Regions from separate parts of the Streptomyces sp. NBC_01198 genome, predicted to be linked through region 3. Evidence: riboswitches for the same ligand, from Rfam matches in the RefSeq annotation. Region 3 holds a riboswitch; each other region holds the start of a gene.
The links. A riboswitch is a leader RNA that binds a small molecule or an ion and turns the genes downstream of it on or off. The one in region 3 is predicted to bind cyclic di-AMP.

Region 1 (3,099 bases), 3.0 Mb from region 3:
GTGCTGCCGGAGTTCACCGAGCGCAGCAGCAACGGCATCCGCACCATGGACCCGTACTCCAAGCTGCTCCAGGAGCGGATCGTCTTCCTGGGCACCCAGATCGACGACACCTCGGCCAACGACGTGATGGCCCAGCTCATCCACCTGGAGAGCGCCTCCCCCGAGCAGGACATCCACCTGTACGTCAACTCCCCCGGCGGCTCCTTCTCGGCCATGACCGCGATCTACGACACGATGCAGTTCGTCACCTGCGACGTCGCGACCGTGTGCATCGGGCAGGCCGCGTCGGCCGCCGCGGTGCTGCTGACGGCCGGGGCGCCGGGCAAGCGCATGATCACCCCGGGGGCGCGGATCCTCATCCACCAGCCCTCGATGAGCGACGTGGTGCAGGGCGATGTCTCCGACCTGGAGATCCAGGCCAACGAACTGCTGCGCACCCGAGAGCAGTTGGAGACGCTGCTGGCCCGGCACACCGGCCAGGACCTGGACCGGGTGCGTACCGACATCGAGCGGGACAAGGTCTTCGACGCCGAATCCGCGGTCGCGTACGGCCTGGTGGACCGGCTGACCACCAGCCGCAAGGCCAACGGCCCCTCCTACGGCCTGCGGTGAGGCCCGGTGGTGCCGGAACTGCCGCCGCTGCCGGCGCTCACCCGTTCCGAGGGCGAGCTGATCGACTGCTACCTGGAGGTCGTTGACCTGCTGGGCCGGATCAACCCGTCGCGGACCACCGACACCTACGCGGCGCTGCGGGCCGCCCAGGCGCTGGTCGGGCGGGCCGTGGCACTGCGGGAGGCGCTGACGGTGATGCATCTGCGCGGCGAGACGGACCTGCATCACGCCACGCTGGGGCGGGCGCTGCGGGTGCTCGACGGTGAACGCCGGTCGTCACTTGCCGTGGTGCCGCCCGAGACGGCTCCGCCGCCGGTGGCCGACTGACCCGGCGGACCGTCCGCGGCCGGACCGGGGACGCGGCTCGTCACCCAGCGGCGCGACCGCCCCCGATTCGGCCGAACATCGGCTCAGCCCATTGGCGGATCGGCAACCCGGCGCGGACGGCCGGCGCGGTTGCGTACCCGTTTGCCGATGATCGACAAGCCCGCAGGTCACACGGGCCGCCGGCGGCGCAGTCCACCCGGAAGGCCTAATGCCGTCACCCGGATGGCAGCAGTGTGACGAGAGTCACATCGGGCGTTTCCCAGCCGGTGCCGGCGTGCGCGGTGCGTCACGATCCGTGGTGACGACAAGCCCCCGCCGCCGTGGCGGGGCGGTCCGCACGGAAGCCGAATCCCGCCGGCGTGCGGATGTCAGGTCGACACGAGTGCAACGGCGGGAGCGGAGGACCCAGGCACGACGGGGCAGGCCAGGAGCAGGTAAGGGCCGCCTCTTGGGGTGAAGCCGCTGCATGCGGCCGGGCATCTTCGCCTGCTCGAACCCGACAGGTCATCCTTCGCAGGCTGACGACGAAGGGTTGCGCATGACCGCGCCTATCGCACTGTCCGCCAGGCTGTCCCGGATCGGGGCCGCCTCGGTGCTCACCGCGGCGGCCGTCGCCGTACCGGCGCTGCTGCCGGGCGCCGCACAGCAGGCGGACGCCGCCACGCTCGCCGCGAGAGCCCTCGGCGTGGCGGCCTCGAAGCAGGGCTCGCCCTACCAGTGGGGCGCCGCGGGGCCCAGCCGCTTCGACTGCTCGGGCCTGACGCTGTACTCGTTCAAGCAGGCGGGCAGGAAGCTGCCGCGCACCGCGGCGGCGCAGTACGGCAGCACCAGGCACATCTCGTCATCCGCGCGCCGGGCGGGCGACCTGGTGTTCTTCCACACCGGCTCGTCGAGCTCGTCGGTCTACCACGTCGGGATCTACGCGGGCGGCGGCGCGATCTGGCACGCCCCGAAGACCGGCGCGCGGGTCCGGCTGGAGCACATCTGGACCAGGAGTGTGTGGTACGGCCGGGTGTGACGCCCGGGGAGCCCCCGGGGACAGGCGCGGCGGCCGGCACGCAGCCGGCGGCCGGGACCGCCGGTCAGCCGACCGGGACCGCCCACGGCAGCATGATCCACACGGTCTTCCCCCCGGCGTCGGTCGGCGTGACCTGCAGGCTGCCGCCGGACTCCGCCGTGAGGTGGCGGACGATCACCATCCCCCGCCCGCTGTCCTGTTGCAGCGCGGCGGCGGTCTCCTGCCGTGGCCAGCGCGGATGGCTGTCGGTGACGCCGATGTGCAACTCCTCCAGGCGTTCGAGGCGTACGTCGACGGTGAAGGTCGGCGACAGCCCCGAGGTGTGCAGTACCGCGTTGGTGGCCAACTCCGACACGATCAGACGGACCGCGTCGACAGCGGGGGCCCCGGCGGGCAGCCCCCAGTCGGCGAGTAGACCGCACACGTAGCGCCTGGCCGTCGTCACCGACGCGGGGTCGCTCGGCAGGGTGATGGATGCTTCCTGAAGATCTGCCATGGCGACGCTTCCCTTTCCCGCCGTGACCTGGCTCCGGTACGTACCTGCGCCGGAGCGGGACGCCCCGGGAATTGGGCCGCCTCGCTTACGTCGGGTTCGCGCCAGAATGACACTCATCGTGCCGCCTATACGGACCTTCCACGGGTGTCTGCATATATCTGTCGCTCAAAACGGTGAACTCTGCTACGTGAGAGCGCATTTGGTCGGCACACTGTCGTATCGGGTGAATAGGGCGGCATGCAGGGCGACATGCCGCACACCGAGGAGGCGCGAGAAACGATGGAAAGAGTGCCCGCCGTACGCCGGCGCAGACTTGGCGCCGAGTTGCGGCGCCTGCGCGACCTGGCAGGACTCACCAGCGGCGAGGCCGCGGACCGGGCCGGCTGGCACCAGTCGAAGGTGAGCAGGATCGAGACCGGCCAGAGCAGCGTACGGGCCGAGGACGTGAACCTGCTGCTCGACATCTACACGGTGCGCGACCGGGACGTCCGCGACCTGCTGCGCACCCTCGCCGGCTACGGCCACCAGCGCGGCTGGTGGCACGACTTCCGCGAGGTCCTGCCGGTGGAATACCGCGACTTCATCAGCCTGGAGACCGGCGCGAGCCGGGCCAGGACGATGGAGACCAGCGTGGTGCCCGGCCTGC
Region 2 (3,099 bases), 2.2 Mb from region 3:
ACCCGCACCGCCGTGCCATGGAGTCGGCCCGCACCGCGCTGCTGTACGGGGAGTGGCTGCGGCGGGCGCGCCGCAAGAACGAGGCCCGGGTGCGGCTGGGCGGCGCGCTGGACACCTTCGAGCGGCTCGGCGCGCGCCCCTGGGCGGACCGGGCGCGCGGCGAGCTGGCCGCGGCGGGCGGCGCGGTGCCGGACGCGGCCCGGCAGAGCGGCCCGGTGGACGCGCGGGCGGGGCTCACCCCGCAGGAGTCGCAGATCGTCCGGCTGGCGGCGGCGGGGCTGTCGAACAAGGACATCGCGGCCCGGCTGTTCCTGAGCCCGCGGACCGTCGGCTACCACCTCTACAAGGCGTATCCGAAGCTCGGCGTGGTCTCCCGCGGCGAGCTGGCCGGGCTGTTCGAGGAGGGACACACGGCAGCGCCCGCCCGGTGGTGAAGACCGGGCGGGCACTGCCGTGGGGCGTCAGGCGACTCAGATGGTGACACCGTGCGCCGCGAGGTAGGCGACGGGGTCGATGTCGGAACCGTAGTTCGGCGTGGTGCGGACCTCGAAGTGCAGGTGCGGTCCTGTGACGTTGCCGGTGGCGCCGGATATGCCGATCTCCTGGCCGGAGGCGACGGTCTGGCCGACGGAGACAACCGGCTTGGTCAGGTGGCCGTACAGCGTGTACTTGCCGTCGGCGTGCCGGATGATCACGTCGTTGCCGTAGGCGCCGTCGGCGCCTGCGTGCACCACGGTGCCCGCCGCCACGGAGTGGACCGGGGTGCCGGTCCAGACCAGGAAGTCGACACCGGTGTGGTAACCGGAGGACCAGTTGGAGCCCTGGGCGTGGTAAGGGGTGCCGATGGCGGCGTCGCCGACCGGCTTGGTGTAGCCGGTGGAGCTGACGGCCTTCTTGGCGGCCGCGGGCGCGGCCTTCTTGGCCGGGGCCGGGGCGGCCTTCTTCGCGGGGGCCGGCGCGGCCTTGACCGGGGCGGTGTTCAGCGTGAGGTGCTGGCCGGGGCGGATCAGACTCGGGTTGGCTCCGATGACCTTCTTGTTGGCCTTGTACAGCGACTTCCAGCCGCCCTTGACGTGGTGGGTGGTGGCGATCTTCGCCAGGGTGTCCCCGCGGACGACGGTGTACTCGTGCGACTTCGCGGAAGCGGCGGGGGCCTTGGTGGGCTCGGCGGCCGACGCGTGGCCGACGCCGAGCAGCGGCACCGCGAGGGCGGCGCCTCCGGTGCCCGCCGCGATGCACACCCGGGTCAGGCGGTTGAGCGAGCGGGGCTTGCGGTGCTGTCCCTTTGCGGGCATGGGGGAATTCCTCTCCTACGCCTGCGAGGTGAGCTGTCGGGTTCGGGCAGGAGATGCCCGGCCGCGGTCCGCCGTGGCCGCGCTCCGAGGAGCGCGTACGGTCGCGCGGCTTCACCCCGAGCCGTCCGGTGTCCCCGGACGGCGACCTACCTGGGTCCCCCGCTCCTGCCCTGAGTGCTCGGCTGTTCCCGATACCGGGCGGCGGCAGGATTCGGCGTCCCGCCCGGCGGATACCGCGGACGTCCGGCCCGCGGTAGGGCGAAGCTAGACGACGCCGGGAGCGGCGGGCAACCAAACGCGGCATGCCGCCCCAATCCGCCCGTACCGGCGGTTACTCCTCGCCATCCGTACACGCCGGTACGTATGCGGACCGGTCACCGCGAGTCGAGCGGCGGGCCGCACAGGGTGACAAACGGCCCGGACCGGAAACAGCGGGTGTCGCCGGGGAGCCGGACCGTGTTCGGCCCGTGACGCCGGTCACGGATCCGGCCGGCAGTGATCGGCGTCACTGCGAAATGCCGGAATTGGCACGGTGTTTCGGATATGCCGGGATCGCGGCCGACGGGACGTCAGCCCGTCCTCAGTAGCTGCCCGGCACTCCGCCGATGCGCGCGTCCAGCGTCCGGCTGAGCCGGTAGGCCACCGGCCGGAAGCCGACCGCCGGCCAGTGCCCCGCGGCCAGCGGGGAGGCGGAGTGCCAGCGGGCCGAGATGTAGCGGTGGCCGTTGTCGTACGCCCACGCCAGCGCGGTGGCCAGCAGCACCCGGCTGATGCCCTCGCCGCGCGCGGCGGGTTCCACGTACGCCTCGGCGAGTTCCACGCACGACTCCGGTACGACCGGGTCGGGCACGGCCGGGACGACCAGCACCATGGCGATCTCCTCGCCCCTGCGGGACGCGATCCAGGCTCCGCAGCGCGGATCGGCGAGCGCGTCGGCGTAGTGCAGCCGCAGCGCGGCCAGCGCGCCCTCCGGCTGCGGCTGGAACATCGCGGACTCGCGCTGCCGCCGGGAGGACTCCGCCGCCATCCGGCCGATCTGCGGCAGGTCGCCGGGACCGGCCCGGCGGATGCCGAGGCCCTCGACGCCGCGCGGCTGGCGGCCCCTGGCCTTGACCGCCATCAGGCCGTGCACGAGTTCGCGGCCGAAGCCGAGGTCGGCCCAGGGGGCGGTGGCGACCTCGCCGGCCGGCACCTGGACGTAGTGGACGAGGCGGCGGTCGGCGACCAGCCGGTCGGCGATCCTGGCGTAGAGCGAGCGCAGCACCTCGGTCTCCCGCCCGCCGGGCAGCGCGTGGCCGCCGTAGGGCACCAGGGCCGAGCGCGGGTGGGTGCGCAGCGCCGCCGGGTCGTCGGGCGCGAGGGTGACCGGCTGGGCGGCGAGGTAGCCGATCAGGTTGCCGTCGCCGTCCAGTGCGCGGCAGGCTTCGAGGCCGGGGACGGCGTGCAGCTTGGCCACCAGCTCGTCGCCGCGTACGGGTCCGTCGGTCAGCCAGGACCGCTGGGACGGCGGCCGCCGGGCGCGCGAGAACCAGCGGTCGTACCGCTGTACGGCCAGGGGTATGTGCTCGGCGGTCAGCGGCGCGGTGGCGACAGTCATGGTGTTCGAGGACGCTAGCGAAGCGCGCACCTCCACGGCAAGGCGGTGCCGGGGGCCGGACGCCGCGGCGGTGTCAGCCGGTCCAGGCCGGGTGCCGCGGATCGTCGGCACGCACCAGGACATCGGCGCTCTCTTCCGGCAGCGCCTCGCGGGCGTAGCGGCGGTAGGCGGGCAGCGTCCACTGCTCGGCCGGTTCCGTACGGCGCC
Region 3 (3,099 bases):
CTTCAACGAGGACCACCCGGTGCACTGGGCCGGGCCGTTGGAGTCGGTGGAGCGCGCCTGCCGGCGCATCCTGGACTGCGGCCCGCGGGTGGTGGTGCCCGGGCACGGCCCCGTGATGACGCCCGCGGACGTCCGCGGCTACGCCGACTACCTGCTGGAGCTGCGCGCGGCGGTGCACCGCGGGCACGCGGCGGGCCGCCCGCTGCCGGTGCTGGCCGCCGAGCTGATCGCCGGCGACCCGTACCCGCACTGGGGGCTGAACGAGCGGATGGCGATCCTCGCGGCGGTCGAGTACCGCGCGCTGGACGGCGAGACCGGGCGCGCCGATCTGGTCGGCCTGGTGGGCCTGGCCGCCGAGTTCGCGCACCGCCAGGAGACCGCACGGGGCCTCGGACAGGACCCCGGACCCGACGCCCGCCTCGGCGCCGGAGCGGACAGCGTGGCCGCCGGGAGCGTCAGGACCGGCGGCTGACCGACGCAGGCAGCCCGGCCGGGGCGACCCGGCCGGGCGGACATGCCGACGGCCCCGGCGTCGGGGGGGGTGTACGCCGGGGCCGCCGGCTGTTCTCGGGGCGGCGGGCCAGGGGGCCTGCGGGCGGAGGGTGCCGCGGAAGGCGGTGCGGAGCGGCCTACGGCCGGCCCTGCACCTCAGACCGCGACATCATGACCGTACAGCCACGGCACCGGATCGACGGGCGCGCCACCACCGGGTCGTACTTCGAGGTGCAGGTGCGGCCCCGGTACGTTGCCGGTCGCGCCGACCCGGCCGATGGTGTCGCCGGTGACGACCTCGCCGGACGTGGCGACCATCGTCGACAGGTGGCAGTACCACAGCTCGGTGCCGTCATCGAGGCGGAGGACCACCCGGTAGCCGAACGAGCCCGCCCAGCCGGCCGAGGTGACCGTGCCGCTGTGGACGGCGTGCACCGGGGTGCCGGTGGGGGCGGCGAAGTCCTGGCCGGTGTGGGTCGCCCACATGTTGCCGGACTCGCCGAAGGCGGTGGTGAGGGTGTAGGAGGCGACCGGCTTGACGTAGGAGACGGCGAGCCGGGCGAGCCGTTCGGCCTCCGCCCGCGCGGCGGCGTCCGCGGCCGCCTTGGCCTTCGCCTCGGCCTCGGCCTTCGCGGCTGCGGCCTGCTCGCGCACCTTGCGGGCGGCGGCCTCCTTGGCCGCCTGCTCGGCGGCGGACTTCTCGGCGGCCTCGCGCTCGGCGCGGGCGGCGGCGTCGCGCTGCCGGGTGACCTGGTCGACGATGCGGGTGCGCAGCGCCTCGCCGGGGTCGACGGGGGTCGCGGCGGCGGCCACGTCCTCCTCGCCGTGCGCGTCCTGGGCGGCGTCATTAGCAGCCGCCGTAACGGCCGGGTGTGGGGCGTCCGCCGTGCCGGTCGCCTGGACGACGGCGGAGGGGTCGTACGACGGTGTGCCGACCGAGACCTCGGGCTGCGGGGCCGGGACCGCCTGTGCGGGCAGTGCGTCGGGGAAGCCGGGCGAGTCCGGCAGCGATATCGGCGGCCCGGCGGGCGGCGCGTCGGCCGCCTCGGCCACTCCACCGGCACCGACCGCGGCCATGGCCGCCATGCCCAGCACGGCGCTGCCGACCGCCGCGCCACGGGCGGGCAGGCCGGTGCGCTGCCGCGGCAGGCGCAGCTGGCTGCGCAGGCCGGCGGGCTCCGAACCGTAGTCGTAGCCGTCGTGGGACGGCGCGGACGACGCCGGCGAGGACGAGGAAGGGGTGGCGGCGGAGCCGTCGGAGGGGGCGCCGGACGGCAGGGGCTCGTCCCGCTCCCCGAAGGGCCACTCCCCGGTCGGTTCTGCTACCGGGGCAGGAGCGTAGGCAGGCTGGTTGGACGCCACGGGGGCGCACTCCTTTCCTTCCTTCTCGCCTACCGGGTTAGCTGACGGGTTCGGAGCAGGAAGGTCTCCTACGGGCCTGACGGCTGCCCGATTCACCCCATTGGACCCCTCCCGCGGTAGCGGAAGGGCGGGTCCCCGGTTCCCGCGGACGGGATTCGGCAAGCGCACGGTGCCGCCTGTCGGCGGCGGTGACGACCGCGCTGCGTTATCGAACGTTAATAGAGCCGGAGAGGTTTTCCAAGCCGAATGGGAGAGTTGGGGACGGGAACCAATCGGGCAAGGTATACGTAGAGTGGAGGAACCGGACAGGTGGCGTGGCCGGGCAGTGATGTGAGTGTGCGTCAGTTGTTATCGGAGAGGCCGACATGGCTACGGGCGGTGAGCGGGTGACGGCGGGGCGCAGCGGCGTGCGGGCGCAGATATCCGCCTGACCGGCGCGGTACCAGTGGTCTGGACCTGTGCCAATTCGCGAACCACTTGGCATGCCAGGGGCGCGGGCCGCACGATGGGCGGGCCCGTTCTTGTCATGCACCCGCCCTCATCATGACGCCTCAGGGAGCCTTCGATGGAACGCCCCAATCCCGCCGTGCCCAGCCGCCGTTCGCTGCTGCGCGGCGGCCTCGGCCTCGGTGCCGCCGCCACCGCGGGCCTCACCGCCGGCCTCTGGCCCGCCGGAGCCGCGCAGGCAGCCGACGGACCCGCAGGTGCCGCGCTGACAGCCGACGGACCCGCCGACGCCGTGCGGGCGGTCGACCGACCCGCCGCCCTCCGCGCCGGGACGGTGGACTACCCGTCAGCCACCTGGGCGGCGGCCAGCACCGCCAACTACACCGCCGCCAGCAGGCCGACCACGTATCCGATCCAGATGGTGGTCATCCACGTCACCCAGGAGACCTTCGCCGACACGATCACGCTCTTCAAGGACCCGGCCCACGCCGCCTCGGCGCATTACGTGGTCCGGTCCGCCGACGGCGCCATCGACCAGTGCGTCCGCGAGCACGACGTCGCCTGGCACGCGGGGAACTGGGACTACAACACGCGCAGCATCGGCATCGAGCACGAGGGCTGGGTGGACCAGCCGTCCTACTTCACCACCGCGCTCTACCACGCCTCGGCGGCGCTCACGGCGGAGATCTGCGACAAGTACGGCATCCCCAAGGACCGCAACCACATCATCGGCCACTCCCAGGTCCCCGGCACCGACCACACCGACCCGGGGCCCAACTGGGACTGGGTGCGCTACAT
Region 4 (3,099 bases), 1.6 Mb from region 3:
AGCGCCCGGTAGGCGAACGCCACCGCCCGCGCGGCACGCGGGGAGGCCGTCGTGACCGGGGCGAGCGGGGCGCGCACGGCGGCCCGGGTGGCGGGCGCGGCCGCGTCGGACGCCGGCGCGGGGCCGTCGGCGGCCGCGACCGCGGCCCGCTGGGCCGCGGTCAGCTGGGCCAGCAGCGCCTGGGCGGCGGTGAGTTCGGCGGTCACCGTGCGCTTGTGGTCCGCGACCCTGGACTGGGCGTCGCGCAGCGCGGCCAGCCGGCCCGCGGCCAGCGAACGCGTGTGGGCGATGTCCTGCTGCTGGGCGGCCAGCCGGGTCAGCGCCTGGCTCTGCTGGGTGCCGGCCTGCCGGAGGTAGGACGCCCGGGCGAGGTAGGTGTCGGGCGTGGAGCTCAGTGCGAGCTGCAGCAGCGGGTCGATGCCGCCGGAGCGGTACTGCGCCGCGGCGATGCTGCCGAGCGCGTCCCTGGTGCTGTTCAGCTTCGCCGTCTTGCGGGCCAGCTGGTCCTGGAGGGCGGAGACCGCCGAACTCGCGGTGTCGGCCTGCTCCTTGGCTCCGTCGTAGTCCTGCGTGGCCTGCTCCGCCTGCTGGTAGAGCGCCGCCACCTTCGCCCTGACCTGGTCCGGGGTCAGCTGCGGTGCCGCGTTGCCGGCCTCGCCGAACAGCGAGACGGTGGCGGCCGAGGCGAGCACGAGGGTGACACCGATCCGGGCGGTGGTGCGGGTCGTGCTGGTCGTGCTGGTCGTCGTGCGGGTGGTGCGGGGGGCGCCCGGGCTGCCGCTACCGCTTCCGCTGCCGGTTAAGGCGATGCGTTTCTTGCGGTGCGCGGGAGTGTGCGCGGGGGTGAGGGCGGGACTGTGTGAGGCCATCGCGGGCCGTCACTCCTTCCGAGGGGCGGCCCGGCGGCGGCTGCACGGGGGAGCAGCACGCCGCCGGGCCTTCGGCGGGGGTGGCCGTTGCCGTCCGGTACCGGACGGCAGTGGGGTGTCGGCCACCTGAGGAGCGACGCTAAACCTGCCCGGGGGCGCACCGGGACGTACTGACCGGGACTGTCCCGTATCGGTCGGCCCGTGCAAGGAAACGACCGCCGTTCGACGGGTGAGCGGGACGGAAACGGACCCAGCCTGACCGTTGGCCCGTTTCCGGCCCCGGCGCCGCGGGCGTGTGCCTGCGGTCAGGCGACCCGGCGGGCGGCGGCGAAGGGCATCCAGCTCAGCGGGGCGACCTCGACGAACGCGCCGGTGTGCGGGGCGTGCACGATCTGGCCGTTGCCCAGGTAGATGCCCACGTGGGACAGCCCCGAGTAGAAGAAGACCAGGTCGCCGGGCTGCAGGTCGGCCTTCGAGACGGCGACGCCGTCCTTGTCCTGGTCGTAGGTGGTCCGGCCGAGCTTGACGCCCGCCGCGCCGTAGGCGGCCTGGGTCAGGCCCGAGCAGTCGTACGAGCCGGGGCCGGTGGCGCCGTAGACGTACGGCTTGCCACGCTGGGCGAGCGCGAACTTGATCGCGGCGGCGGCACGGCCGGACGCGGGGCCGGAGTAGCTGTAGCTCGCCGGCGAGGACTTGCCCTTCTTCATGCCGGCGATCTTGGCGCGCTGCGCGGCGCTGAGGCTGTTGAGCAGCTTCTGCGCGGCCGCGAGCTTGGTCTGCACCGTCTTCTTCTGGGTGGCCAGCTGCTTCTGGGCGTTGGTCAGCTGGGTCAGGCTCGCAGTGGCCTGCGACCGCTGGATCGAGGCCTGCTCCTGCTGGATCTGGAAGTTCTTCAGCGCCTCGGTCTGCGTCGCGGAGAGCTGGTTGACCATGTGCGACTGGTTCAGGAACTGCTCGGGGTTGTCGGCCAGCAGCAGCTGCACGGTCTGGTCGATGCCGCCGTCGCGGTACTGCTCGCTGGCGAACTGTCCCAGCACCCGGCGGGACTCGTTCATCTGCTCGGTCTTCCGGGCGACCTGCGCGAGCAGCTGGTTGGTCTTGTCGCGCTGGGTGTCGGTCTTCTCCTTGGCCTGGTCGTAGTTCTGCGTCGCGACCTCGGCCTGCTGGTTCAGGGTGTCGATCTGCGCCTTGACCTCGGTGATGGAGGGCTTCGCGGGCGCCGCGCTCGCGCTCTCGCTGAGCAGGGTGACCGATGCGATGGCCGCCGCGGTGACGCCGACCGCCGCACGGGGGGCGGTCGAGGCGAGTATCCGCGGGCGCGGCTTGCGATGCGACGCCACGAAGGCGACTCCTTCCGTGAACCGCCGACCGGGTTAGCTGACGGGTTCGGGCAGGGAAGGCAGCCCTACGGGTCGGACACCTGCCGGCGTCTGTCCCGATTCACCCCGATGGTGCGTGGTGGGTCCCCGGTTCCGGCCTGGGCCGGATTGAGCGGAGGCGGCGCGGTGCCGGCACTTTCACCGGCGGCGAACGCGTCACCTAGCGGGTTACCGTACTCAACTTCTCCGGATGTTGGGAAGTTTGGATTGCAACGTGACCGAAATCGCTTTGTGATCTTACGGTTGGTGGTCGATTCAGTACGGACGAACCGCTGCATAGATCGGCATTTCGGTGATCGGAGCGACCTTGACGACCGTTCCCGTGTGCGGAGCGTGGATCATGTTGCCGTCGCCGATGTAGAGACCGACGTGGCTGGCGTCGCTGTAGAAGAAGATCAGGTCACCCGGCTGGAGGTCCGAGGTCGAGACCCGGGTGCCGACGTCGACCTGCTCGCCCGTGGTCCGCGGCAGCGTGATGCCCGCCGCCTTGTAGGACGCCTGGGTCAGGCCCGAGCAGTCGAAGGAGGCCGGGCCGGTCGCGCCCCACACGTACGGCTTGCCCAGCTGGGCGTGCGCGAAGGCGATGGCCTTGGCGGCGACCGACGCGTTGGCCGGCGTCGCCGGCGCGGTCGACCCCGACTTCTTCGCCGCTGTCTTCGCCTTTGCCTTCTCCTGTGCGGCGATGGCGGCGGCCTTCCGCTTGGCCTCCTGCTCCTGCTTGGCCTGCAGGGCCGCCAGCCGTTCCTTCTCCTGCGCGGTGAGGCTGTTCAGCAGCGTCTGGGCGGCGCCCAGCTTGGTCTGCACGTCGGCCTTGGCGGTCCGCAGCTGCGCCTGCCGGGTGGTCAGCGTCG

Region 1: linked by a shared signal. The riboswitch ahead of OG702_RS34160 (C40 family peptidase) and the one ahead of OG702_RS21010 (M23 family metallopeptidase) in region 3 are both predicted to bind cyclic di-AMP.
Region 2: linked by a shared signal. The riboswitch ahead of OG702_RS30525 (M23 family metallopeptidase) and the one ahead of OG702_RS21010 (M23 family metallopeptidase) in region 3 are both predicted to bind cyclic di-AMP.
Region 4: linked by a shared signal. The riboswitch ahead of OG702_RS13620 (C40 family peptidase) and the one ahead of OG702_RS21010 (M23 family metallopeptidase) in region 3 are both predicted to bind cyclic di-AMP.

Annotation. Positions count from the first base shown of each region.
Region 1 is NZ_CP108568.1:7,684,483-7,687,581, reverse strand. Features, by position in the region: gene OG702_RS34170 (ATP-dependent Clp protease proteolytic subunit) at 1-612, shown strand, start outside; gene OG702_RS34165 (hypothetical protein) at 619-939, shown strand; cyclic di-AMP (ydaO/yuaA leader) riboswitch at 1,272-1,474, shown strand; gene OG702_RS34160 (C40 family peptidase) at 1,478-1,957, shown strand; gene OG702_RS34155 (ATP-binding protein) at 2,022-2,453, opposite strand; gene OG702_RS34150 (helix-turn-helix domain-containing protein) at 2,733-3,099, shown strand, end outside.
Region 2 is NZ_CP108568.1:6,855,195-6,858,293, reverse strand. Features, by position in the region: gene OG702_RS30530 (AAA family ATPase) at 1-434, shown strand, start outside; gene OG702_RS30525 (M23 family metallopeptidase) at 471-1,295, opposite strand; cyclic di-AMP (ydaO/yuaA leader) riboswitch at 1,301-1,489, opposite strand; gene OG702_RS30520 (GNAT family N-acetyltransferase) at 1,876-2,892, opposite strand; gene OG702_RS30515 (uridine kinase) at 2,966-3,099, opposite strand, start outside.
Region 3 is NZ_CP108568.1:4,686,990-4,690,088, reverse strand. Features, by position in the region: gene OG702_RS21015 (MBL fold metallo-hydrolase) at 1-472, shown strand, start outside; gene OG702_RS21010 (M23 family metallopeptidase) at 649-1,854, opposite strand; cyclic di-AMP (ydaO/yuaA leader) riboswitch at 1,867-2,025, opposite strand; gene OG702_RS21005 (N-acetylmuramoyl-L-alanine amidase) at 2,420-3,099, shown strand, end outside.
Region 4 is NZ_CP108568.1:3,075,660-3,078,758, reverse strand. Features, by position in the region: gene OG702_RS13625 (C40 family peptidase) at 1-869, opposite strand, end outside; gene OG702_RS13620 (C40 family peptidase) at 1,175-2,209, opposite strand; cyclic di-AMP (ydaO/yuaA leader) riboswitch at 2,217-2,373, opposite strand; gene OG702_RS13615 (C40 family peptidase) at 2,504-3,099, opposite strand, start outside.